Regions from separate parts of the Tardiphaga alba genome, predicted to be linked through region 2. Evidence: riboswitches for the same ligand, from Rfam matches in the RefSeq annotation. Region 2 holds a riboswitch; each other region holds the start of a gene.
What was found. Region 2 has a riboswitch for cobalamin ahead of RPMA_RS13915 (TonB-dependent receptor plug domain-containing protein). Riboswitches for the same ligand answer to the same signal wherever they lie in the genome.

Region 1 (3,841 bases), 2.5 Mb from region 2:
GCGGATCGATGCCAACACAACCTTCCTGCAGGCGCAGTATGATGAGTTCAGACAGCCTAGCGGCGTCAATTTTGCTGGCAATGTCCCGCAGAACGTGCCGCTGAATGTCTCCAATATCTGGGCGACATGGGACTTTGCACCGAACTGGTCGGCCAATGCCGGTATCCAGATCGTCGGCAAGACCTATGCCGATGCGGCCAACACGCTGGCGCGCCCGACTTACAATGTCGTCAATGCGGGCGTGCAGTGGAAGCCCGATACGAACACCACCGTCTCGCTGCGCGTCTACAACCTGTTCGACGAGATCTACGCCGTCTCCGGCGGCACCAATCAGTGGGTGCTCGGCATGCCGCGCACGGCGCAGCTTGCGGTGAATGTGAAGTTCTGATCGCGCCAGCTGTCATCCCCGCCTAGCACGCCGAAGGCGTGCACGGAGCGGGGATCCAGTACACGCTGTCGCGAAAGCTCCATCACGAAAATCCGTGTCTACTGGATCGCCCGGTCCTAGCGCGCAATTGCGCGCACGGCCGGGCGATGACAGTGCGAGTTGTCCCGCAGTGGGAGTGATGCGCCGTTTCAACACCGCGACAACAACTCACCATACCACTCGTCTGCGAATTGACTCATTCCAGATTTTCACCCTAACGTGATCGCGACGGTTCCTTCCGGGGACCAAAAGGGAATGCGGTGAGGCTCTTTGTTGATAGAGCCGATTCCGCGGCTGCCCCCGCAACTGTAAGCGGCGAGCCTTCGCCACATGCCACTGGGCCCCTAGCCTGGGAAGGCGGTGACAGGCACCGACCCGCGAGCCAGGAGACCTGCCGTCAGTCGTGGTCACACGCGAGCACATTGGGCGGGGTGTCCTGGTGGAAGTCGCATCATCGGTCTGAGGACCACGGGCGGCTTTGTTTGCGGTGACGTGCCACGTTATCGCGAGTCTCAAGCCGATGTCGTTCCATCCTTCCGCATCCAGACGATGCCACCTGCTCCTCTCCTCCGTCGCGCTGTCCTGCCTGCTCTGGCCCACTGAAGGCTGGACGCAGACAGCACAACGCAGTCAGACGCTCGATCCTGTCGTCGTGCAGCCGTCGGCCACGCAGCCACGCGCCCGCCGTGCCGCAACCGGCAACGCCGCGCGCAATGTACGCTCGCGCCAGCAGCGCAATGTCGCCGCGACGACTGCTCCGCCGGTTGCGACGCCAACTAGCCCGGTCTTCGCAGCACCGACGCTCAATCTCACCGGCACCACGTCCACCGGCAGCCGCCTCGGCCTGACGCGCCTGCAGACGCCGGCCAGTGTTGAAGTGATTTCGGCGGAGACCATGGCCGAGCGCGGCCAACTGAATGTCGTTGATGCCGTGACCCAGAATGCCACCGGCTTCACCGCCATCGGCGAACCCGGCAATGGCGGCATCGCCTTCTCGACCCGCGGCTTCGCCGGCAGCGGCTCCGTCACTTCTCTCTATGATGGCACCCGCCTCTATGTCGGCGCGGGTACCGTCAATTTCCCGTTCGATACCTGGACCGCCGAGAAGATCGAAGTGCTGCGTGGCCCGGCCTCGGTGATGTATGGCGAAGGCGCCATTGGCGGCGCCGTCAATGTGGTCTCGAAACTGCCGCTCTGGATTCCGCGCAACCAGGCCGAACTCTCCATCGACACCAACATGACACGCCGCATCGCGCTCGATAGCGGCGGGCCGATCAACAAGGACGTCGCCTATCGCATCGCCGTCACCGGCAATGCCAGCGACGGCTGGATTGATCGCGACAACCAGTCGAACATCGCGCTGCATGCCGCCGTACAGATCAAGCAGAACGAGGACGTCACCTGGACGCTGTCCACCGACTATGGCGACCGGCATCCGTCGAAATATTTCGGCACGCCGCTGATCAACGGCCAGCTCGATCCGGCGACCCGCTTCAAGAACTACAATGTCAGCGACAGCACCATCCGCTACCAGGACAGCTGGAGCCAGGTGAAGACCGAATGGCAGGTGGCCGACGGCATCACGCTGCGCAACACGCTCTATTACATGTATGCGAAGCGCCACTGGAAGGAGGTCGAGATCTACGGCTTCAATCCCGGCACCGGTCAGATCGACCGCAGCGACTATCTGGAAATCTTCCACCAGCAGCAGCAAGTCGGCGACCGCATGGACGCCACCTTCACCGGCCACCTGTTCGGCATGGTGAACACCTTCGTGGCCGGCTTCGACGTCAACCGCATCGACTTCAAGCACACCAGCAATTCGCCCTTCGGAGGCTTCTCGTCGGTCGATCCCTATAACTTCAATCCCGGCCTGTTCGAGAGCCCGGACATCACGCGCCCCGGCTACAACGCGACCACCAATCAATATGCGTTCTTTGCCGAAAACCGCCTCGCCGTCACCGAGCAGCTGGCGCTGATCGCCGGCGTGCGGCAGGACCAGCCGAGCGTGACCCGTACCGACTTCCGAAATCCCGCCAACAGCTACACACGGGATTACTCGGCGACGAGCTGGCGCGCCGGCGTCGTCTATACGCCGATCCAGAACCTCGCTTTTTACGGCCAGTATTCGACGGCCGCGGACACGGTGGGCGGCCTGATCTCGGCGAGCAATGCCAATTCCAAATTCGATCTCGCCACCGGCCGGCAGGCCGAGATCGGCGTCAAGCAGTCCTTCTGGGGCGGCCGCGGCGAATGGACCCTCGCCGGCTATGAGATCGTGAAGAACAATCTTCTGTCCGTCATTCCCGGCAGCGGCGGTGTCGTCCAGCAGGTCGGCCAGCAATCTTCGCGTGGCGTCGAGGCCTCGATCGGCCTCGTTCTGGATTACGGCTGGCGCATCGACGCCAACACCGCTTTCCTGCGCGCCAAGTATGACGACTTCCAGCAGGATAGCGGCGTGAACTTCACCGGCAATGTCCCGTTCAACGTCCCGCAGAACGTCTCGAATATCTGGGCGACATGGGGCTTCGCACCGAACTGGTCGGCCAATGCCGGCGTGCAGATCGTCGGCAAGACCTATGCGGACAGCGCCAATACGCTGGAAATGCCGGCTTACACGCTGGTCAGTGCGGGCCTGCAATGGAAGCCGGATGTCAACACGACCGTGTCACTGCGCGTGTGGAACATCTTCGACAAGATCTATGCGACGTCGAGCTACAGCGACAATCAGTGGATCCTCGGCATGCCACGCACGGCGCAATTGGCTGTGAACGTGAAGTTCTGACGCGTGGCACGAGGACTGAAACGAAAACTCCGGCAGTGGCTGTATCTCACCCACCGCTGGATCGGCATCGTCACCTGCCTGTTCTTCGCCATGTGGTTCATCTCGGGCGTGGTGATGATGTATGTCGCGTTCCCCGGCCTCTCCGACAAAGAGAGGCTGGCGGCGCTGCCCGAGATCGCATGGGAGAAGGCAAGGCTTTCTCCTGACGATGCGATGAAGGCTGCGGGCATCACGCGCTATCCGCGCGATCTACGCCTGATGATGCTCGATGGTGAGCCGGTCTATCGGCTGAGCGACTGGAGCGGCAAACGACAGACGATCTCCGCGATTGATGGTCATGCGATCGCTGGGATTTCCGAGCAGCAGGCGCTTGCGATTGCTTCACATCATCCTGCAAGCAAATCGCCGCGTTTCGAAGAGATGATCGACCGCGATCAATGGAGCGTCGTCGCGCGTTACGATGTGCTTCGACCGTTCTATCTGGTCAATCTGGGCGATGATGCCGGCACCAAACTCTACGTCTCCTCAAGAACCGGAGAGGTCGCGCTCGATACGACGCATCACGAACGCGTGTGGAATTGGCTCGGCGCAATCCCGCACTGGATCTATCCCACCATCCTGCGTCAGGA
Region 2 (3,841 bases):
GCCGCCCCAGTCGGGTGAGAAACACCCGATGAGGATTGGCGGCCATCAGGATGGGAAGGGCAGCGCTGTCCGGCACAAACACCGCTGTGCCGACAGCACGCCGGAGCGCTGCCACGGTATCGGCGCCCGTGATGCGTACGCAGACATCCACCTGCAGACAGCCGAGCCCGAGATCGAACAGCACGCCGTCGCGATCGGTCTTGCGCAAGGCATCGCCATCGGGGCCTATTTCGGTGAGGACGCGGCGCTCGTTCATCGCGCAACGGTCCTGCGGCAGGCAGAGCGCGACGCGCTGGCTCCAGCTGTCCCGCGTGAGCGATTCCGATGCGATCAGTCTCTGATCATCGTGCGCGATCAACCGCACCCCGCCGCGTGGCGTCACGATGCTCGCGGTTGTGTCGTCGATGGCCGAAATTGCCGGCTCATCCGTGTCGCGCGTGAATTCGCCGATCGCGCCGAAGCTCCCCATGCTCCAGCCTGTCTCGCCATCGGCGAGATGCGCAGCGAGCAGGCGGGCCGGCATATCCTCCGCCACGACCGCATGTCCCGCTGCGCCGCTCATGTTATTGCACGCCGTAGCTGGCGAGGCGGACGCCGCCGAACACGCCGAGACCGGGGGCAAGGAAGCCCGTCGGGTTCTGGTAGCGGACGTCGAACAGGTTATCGACGCGGGCGAACAGCTTGACCTGATCGTTCAACGCATAGTCCCCGCGCAGATTGACCAGCGTGAAGCCGGGCGCATCCAGATTGACGAAGGTGCTGCGGTCGATGTCCCGCCAGGTGCCGAGATGCAGCACCGTCGCCGACAACGTCAATGCGTCGATCGGCAGCCAGGTCGCCGTGGCACTCCACTTCTCCTTCGGCCGCCGCAGCAATGTCGCACCAGTGAGCGCGTTCACCGCTCGCGTATAGGTGTAATCGGCGCGAATGCCGAAGCGCTCGGTGATACGCGCTGTCACAAAACTCTCGGTGCCTTCGGTCGTCGCGAGATCGACATTCACATAGGAAGTGAAGCTGGTGTTGGAATTGATCAGGTTGGTGATGTCATTGCGGAAATAGGTCGCGCCGAAGCGGACCTGATCGTTGAAGAAGGGCTGTTCGAAGCCGACATCATAACCGGTGCTTTCTTCGGGCTTGAGATTGGGATTGCCCGTCGAGAAAAGCGTCTTCTCTAACAGCTGGCTCAAGCTCGGCGCCTTGAAGCCGGTGCCATAGCTCGCTTTCAGCTTGGTCTCGGTCACCGGCACGATCACGGCGGGGGCCACGCGCCAGGTGGTGTGATTGCCGAACTGGTCATGAGAGTCTTCGCGCACATTGGCGACCACGAAGATGCGATCGGCGAGCTGCGATTGCAGTTCGACGAAGCCGGCCTTGTTGCCGGTCTGTGCAACAAATTCCGCGCTGCTCAGCCGGTCCGTCTGCTGTTCCGCGCCGACGACGATGTTGTTGCCGCGTGTGATCTCCGCCACCGTGTGCCAGTCGAATTTCAGCCGGTCGCCGGTGCTGCTGCTCGGCGTTGCCGATGTGGGCGAACGGTCAAACCGGTTGTTGTTCGAATAGTTGACGCCGAAATAGCTGCGGATGCGACCATCCAGCGCCGTCCACACGGCTTCCTCGCGGGTGGCGAATTGCTGCACGGCGTGCGAGCTCTGGGTGGGATTGGGTGCGCTCGGGAAGTTGAAGTCGTCGCCGGTGAAATAGAGCAGCGCATCGGTGTAGCGCAGCACCGAATTGATGGTCAGGTTCTCGTTCAGATCGACGCCGACTTTGCTGGAAATGGTCTTGTTGTCGTAATTGTTGCCGATCGCCCGCTGACCAGGTGGCAGCGACTGCTGCGGCGTGACGGGGACATCGCCGGCATGAAGATGAGCGACACTGAAGGCGTAGTTCACATTGTCCTTCGAGCCGCTGAGACCGATATTCTGGTTGAAGGTGTTGAACGAGCCGGCCTCGAATGTGCCGGAGACGCGGGCCGGGCCTTCGCCCTTGCGGGTGATGACGGAGATCACGCCGCCGATCGCATCGGAGCCATAGAGGCCACTTTGCGGGCCGCGCAGCACTTCGATTTGCTGAACATTCGCTGTCAGCAGGTTCGCATAGTCGAACGCGCCGTTCGGCGTCGAGGGATCGCCGACATCGATGCCGTCGATCAGCACCTTGGTGTGGTTGGAATTGGTGCCGCGCATGAACACCGAGGTCTGGCCGCCGGGGCCGCCGGTCTGCACCACATTGAGGCCCGGAATGGTGGCGAGCACATCGGGCACCGCGCGATATTGCTGGGTCTCGATGTCCTTCTGCGTGACGACGCTGACCGAGCTTGCGACGCGATCGACGGAGGTCGCGATGCCGGTCGGGCTGATCACCACGGGCGGGAAGGGGTTTGGTGCGGCCGTGACGGTCTCCGCAGGGGGCGCAGGCCGGCGGGCGGCGCGCCGGGTGCGGGTCTGCGCCGGCTGCGCCGTTGCGGCATTCGGCCGGGGCGTGACGATCTCGACGGGAGGCAGAAGGTTCGGCGAGGCGATTTGCTGGGCCTGCGCGGCGCCAGCACCGAGCGACAGCGCAAGGATGCAGGAGCTGAGCAGGAAGCGCCCGTGAGTGGGCGATGGACGGAAGGCGGACGACATGAGTGAAACCTCGGTGGTGACGTCAGTGGCACGTCACAGCGAACGAGGTTCACGTGAGACTCTGGGAGTCTCCGATGAACATATGTCTGTACTCCCCGACCGACATCTTCGCGTGTGACCACGATTGACGGCAGGTCTCCTGGCTCGCGGGTCGTCGCCTCCGCATCGCCTTCCCGGGACCGAGTTTCCCAGTGGCATCTGATGAGAGGCTTTCCGCTTACAGTTGCGGGGGCAGCTATGGCATTGAGGCCCGTCGCAACGCGCCTCGCACCACATTCCCTTTTAATCCCTTGCGGGGGACCGTCGGCTGCACGTTAAGGATGATGGTAGCGGGGTGTCAAGAGAAGCAGAGCGATGCCGGACGGCATCCCTGTTGATCGTGTTTGCCTCGCAACACGCGCTGTCCGCTTTCGCCACATTATGTGAAGCCGACGAACCGCGTCGCTTCCGCCACCGATTTGCGCTCGGACACCACGGCATTGGCAGGGAATGTGTCATCGGGCCAGCCGAGCGCGATGCTCTTCATGATGATCTGGTCGTCGGCGATCCCCGCATGCTCGCGCACCACCGGCGACTGCATGATGCCCTGGCTGTTGATGACGGCGCCGAGCCCGCGCGACCAGGCGGCATTGACGAGGGCGGTGGCCACGGCGCCGCAATCGAACGGCGTATCGTCGCTGCCGTCCAGCACGCGGTCATAAGTCACGATGATGCAAACCGGCGCATCGAACTGGCGGAAGCCGCGCAGCACCCAGTCCTGCCGCATCTCCTTGTCGTCGCGCGCGATCCCCATCGCTGCGAACAGCTGCTTGGCAACACCGACCTGACGGTCGCGATGCGCGCCTGCAAATGGCTGCCCGGTGCGGAATTCGCGCGACTGCGGAATGCCGGCGACCATGCGCTCGGTATTGCCGGCGCGGATCTTGTTCAGGGGCTCGCCGGTGATGACGTAGAAATTCCATGGCTGCGTATTCATCGACGACGGCGCGCGCATCGCCAGATTGATGATTTCCTCGATCAGCTTCTGCGGCACCGGATCAGGCTTGTAACCGCGGATGCTCCGGCGGCCGAGAATGACGTCATCGAACTGCATGGGCGTGAAAGCTCCCCGAAAGGCGTTTTTGATTGGCGGGGATATTCGTGGCTTTCGCGGGCGCGTGCAAGATTGACATCGCAGCGCGGGTGCCATTCCGCGACGTGGACATTCGCTGTGGGGC
Region 3 (3,841 bases), 2.5 Mb from region 2:
TGGTCTATCGCATGCTCTGGCTGATTGCGGGCTATGGGCTCTATCTCGGCTTCTTCGTCTTCCTCACCATCGCGGTCTCCGCCATGGTGCGCTCGTCGCGCGCTGCCGTCGTGCTCTTGCTTGGCTTCTGGGTCGCAGCGACATTGATCGCCCCGCGCACTGCATCGGAAATTGCCAATGTGATCGATCCCACGCCGTCGCGGCTCGATTTCAACAATCACTTGTCGCACGACATCTCCGAAGCCGCAGGCGAGGCCTGGAAATCGAGTTTCGGCGTCAAGGAGCAATGGGATCCGTCTCTGCCGCTCAGCAAATGGGGCGCAGCGCTCAAGGTCGATGACCATGCAGGCTATGGCGTGCTCGACCAGACCTTCGGCAAATTGTGGGACACGTTCGAGCGCCAGCAGCGCTTCCAGCAATGGATCGGCCTCGTCGCTCCCGTCATCACGCTGCGCGGTTTTTCCATGGGCCTAGCCGGAACCGATTTCGCGCAGCACCGCGATTTCTCCACCGCCGCAGAACTGCAACGCCGCAAGATCCAGGAGATTGTCAGCGACGATCTCGTCGCCCATGCCGACACGCTCGGCAACGCTCATTTCAGCTACAAGGCCGGCTCAAAACTCTGGGCCACCGTGCCGGAATTCAAATATCAGCTGCCGACGATCGGCTTTGCAGCCCGCCGCTACTGGCCCGACCTTTTGCTGCTGGCCGCGATGTTCGCCGCTGCCGCGACGCTCGCTTCCATCGCCGTCTCTCGCAGCCTGAAGCGGATGGCCTGACATGTCGCAGATGAAGCATACATCCACGTTCCAGCTCATCTTCCGGCATGAGCTGACCATCCTCACCCGCGACCGCACGTTGCCGATCGTTGCCATCCTGCTCGCGGCGATGGTGCTGGGCGGCCTGTTCGTCGGCATCACCCAGGCCAAGCAGCGCAGCGCGATGATCGCCGAGGTCATCGAACACAGCGCCAAGCGACAAGCGGCCAACGAAAAGACGCTGCAATCCGTGCTCGACGGCAAGCAGGCGCTGGTCCCGTTCGGCAACCCCGCCAATCCGGCGGCGCTCGCGGGCGGCCTCGCCGGCCGCCACACCACACTGCCGAATCTGCCGCTGGCGGCGCTGGCGATCGGTCAATCCGACATGGTGCCGAACTATTATCGCATCTCGTATCTGAGCAAGGTCCAGTTCATGTACGACACCGAGATCGAGAATCCCTGGAATCTGCTCAGCGGACATTTCGATCTCTCTTTCGTCATCACTTTCGTACTGCCGCTGCTGGTGATCGGCCTGTCCTTCAACATGCTGTCCGCCGAGCGCGAACAGGGCACGCTGCGGATGCTGTTCGCGCAGCCGATGGCACTGACGACGCTGATCGCCGCCAAAGCGAGCGCACGTTATCTCGTCTTCCTGGCCGTGATACTGCCGCTACCGCCGCTCGTGCTGCTGTCGCTGTTTCCGGAAACGCGCAGCATGGATTCGCTGCTGTTCATGGCGCTGTGGGCGCTGGTGGTCGCCGGCTATACGTTGTTCTGGTTCGCGCTGGCAGCACTGGTCAATGCATTCGGCCGTGCGTCCTCGTCGAACGCATTGATCCTGATCTCCGGCTGGACGTTCCTCGTCCTCATCCTGCCCATCGTGATGAATCTCGTCGTCGGCGCCATCAGCCCGGCGCCGTCGCGCACCGAGCTTGCCAGTCGCACACGCGTGGTGACCGCCGATGCGCTGCGCGAGTATGAAGACATGTACAGCACGGACTATCGCTATGCCTCGGATCCCGAGACCTTGGCAGTGAAGGACGGTCGCATTGAGGTCCCGCCCCGCATGCGCGCTTTCTTCCTGGCCAAGCAACGCGTCGACGCACAGGTTGAGCCGTTGTTGAATCAGTTCGACCATCAATTGCTGGAACAGCAGAAACTGGTGGATCTGATTGGCTTCCTGTCACCCGCGATCCTGGTCAATGAGGCGCTGAATCTCGTAGCGGGTAACGATTCCCGCCGTTTCGTCGCTTTCAAGAACCAGACGGAAGCCTTCCACAACGGCTGGCGCGCATTCTTCGCGCCGAAGATCGCAACAGACCGCGCGACGACGCGTGCCGAGATGACTGCGCTGCCAGTGTGGCAGCGGCAGGAGACAGCGACCACGACAACCGCGTGGCGCATCGCGTCCCGCGCGGCGCTACTGCTGCTTGTGAGCTTCATTATCGCAATCTTTGCGATGCGCAGACTACGCCATGGCCAGATCGTGTAACGCGAGCGAGTGGTGCATGATCCACACACCAATGGCCATAAAGGCGCCATCGATCCGCGCGTGCGTTGACACATTCGTCAACATCACCCAAACGTGAGCATGACGGTTCCTTCGGGACCAATAGGGAATGCGGTGAGGCCCGCGCAACGCTTGTTGCGCGAACCGATTCCGCGGCTGCCCCCGCAACTGTAAGCGGCGAGCCTGCGCCAAGAGCCACTGGATTTCGATCCGGGAAGGCGGCGCAAGGCAATGACCCGCGAGCCAGGAGACCTGCCGTCAGTCGTGGTCACACGCGAGCACATTGGGCGGGGTGTCCTGATGGAAGTCGAGTTGCGTTCGTCAGCGGGTGCAGAGCGGCTTGGTTTGCGGTGACGTGCCACGTTATCGCGAGTCCTTTTTTGCAAATGACCTCCGTTTCCTCCGCCGCGTCGTTCCGGCGCCAGTTTCTCCTCTGCACCGTCGCACTGCCGTGCCTCATGTGGTCCGCCGAAGGCACCGCGCAGGATGCAAAGCCGAGCCAGACGCTCGATCCTGTTGTCGTCCAGCCATCCCCCAGCCGCAGCGCGCACGCCGCGCCACCACCGGCAATGCAAGCCGCGCGGCGCGTCCGCAACGCAATGCCGCTGCGACCACGGCAGCGCCCGTTGTGACGCCGACCGGCCCTGCTTTCGCCGCACCGACGCTGAATCTCACCGGCACCGCGCCGACCGGCAGCCGTCTCGGCCTCACCCGCCTGCAGACCCCCGCCAGCGTCGATGTCATCTCCGCGCAGACCATGTCGGAGCGCGGCCAGCAGAACATCAATGACGCCGTGACGCAGAATGCGGTCGGCATCACCGCCAATCCTTCGCTTGGCAATGGCGGCCTCGCTTTCAGCGCACGTGGCTTCACCGGCTCCAGTTCCGTCATGACGATCTATGACGGCACCCAACTCTATGTCGGCCAGGGAACAGCGACTTTCCCCTATGACACGTGGTCCGCAGAGCGCATCGAGGTGCTGCGTGGGCCGGCCTCTGTGCTGTACGGATCCGGCGCCATCGGCGGCGCCATCAATGTGGTGTCGAAACTGCCGACCTGGATACCCACCAACCAGGCCGCGATTTCGTTCGACACCAACATGACCAAGCGTATCGCGGTCGATAGCGGCGGCCCGGTGAGCGAAAACGTCGCCTATCGCATCACTGCCACAGGCAATCTCTCCGACGGCTGGGTCGATCGCGGCAACAATTCAAATGTCTCCGTGCATGCTGCCATCCAGGTGAAGCAGAACGAGGACGTCACCTGGACCTTCCTCAGCGACTATGCCGACGTACAGCCGCAGCGCTATTGGGGAACACCCCTGGTCAATGGACGCATTCTCGATTCCACCCGTTTCAATAACTACAATTTCAGCGACGGCATCGTTCACTACAAGGACAACCTGAACCAGATCCGCACCGAATGGAACGTGACCGACGGCGTATCTGTGCGCAACGTGTTGTACTACATGGATGTCCATCGTCACTGGCGAAACGCGGAAAGCTACGTCGCCAATCCGGTGACCGGCCTCGTCACCCGCAACAACGGCAATACCGAGATTTACCAAGCCCAG

Region 1: it holds a riboswitch for cobalamin, as region 2 does, so the genes downstream of both, RPMA_RS02020 (TonB-dependent receptor) here and RPMA_RS13915 (TonB-dependent receptor plug domain-containing protein) in region 2, are expected to answer to the same signal.
Region 3: it holds a riboswitch for cobalamin, as region 2 does, so the genes downstream of both, RPMA_RS02025 (TonB-dependent receptor) here and RPMA_RS13915 (TonB-dependent receptor plug domain-containing protein) in region 2, are expected to answer to the same signal.

What each region holds. Positions count from the first base shown of each region.
Region 1 is NZ_CP036498.1:411,724-415,564, reverse strand. It holds gene RPMA_RS02025 (TonB-dependent receptor) at 1-388, shown strand, start outside; cobalamin riboswitch at 640-840, shown strand; gene RPMA_RS02020 (TonB-dependent receptor) at 948-3,212, shown strand; gene RPMA_RS02015 (PepSY-associated TM helix domain-containing protein) at 3,216-3,841, shown strand, end outside.
Region 2 is NZ_CP036498.1:2,919,381-2,923,221, forward strand. It holds gene RPMA_RS13910 (DUF6925 family protein) at 1-562, opposite strand, end outside; gene RPMA_RS13915 (TonB-dependent receptor plug domain-containing protein) at 564-2,624, opposite strand; cobalamin riboswitch at 2,737-2,944, opposite strand; gene RPMA_RS13920 (nitroreductase) at 3,043-3,717, opposite strand.
Region 3 is NZ_CP036498.1:416,260-420,100, reverse strand. It holds gene RPMA_RS02035 (ABC transporter permease subunit) at 1-779, shown strand, start outside; gene RPMA_RS02030 (DUF3526 domain-containing protein) at 781-2,250, shown strand; cobalamin riboswitch at 2,337-2,542, shown strand; gene RPMA_RS02025 (TonB-dependent receptor) at 2,897-3,841, shown strand, end outside.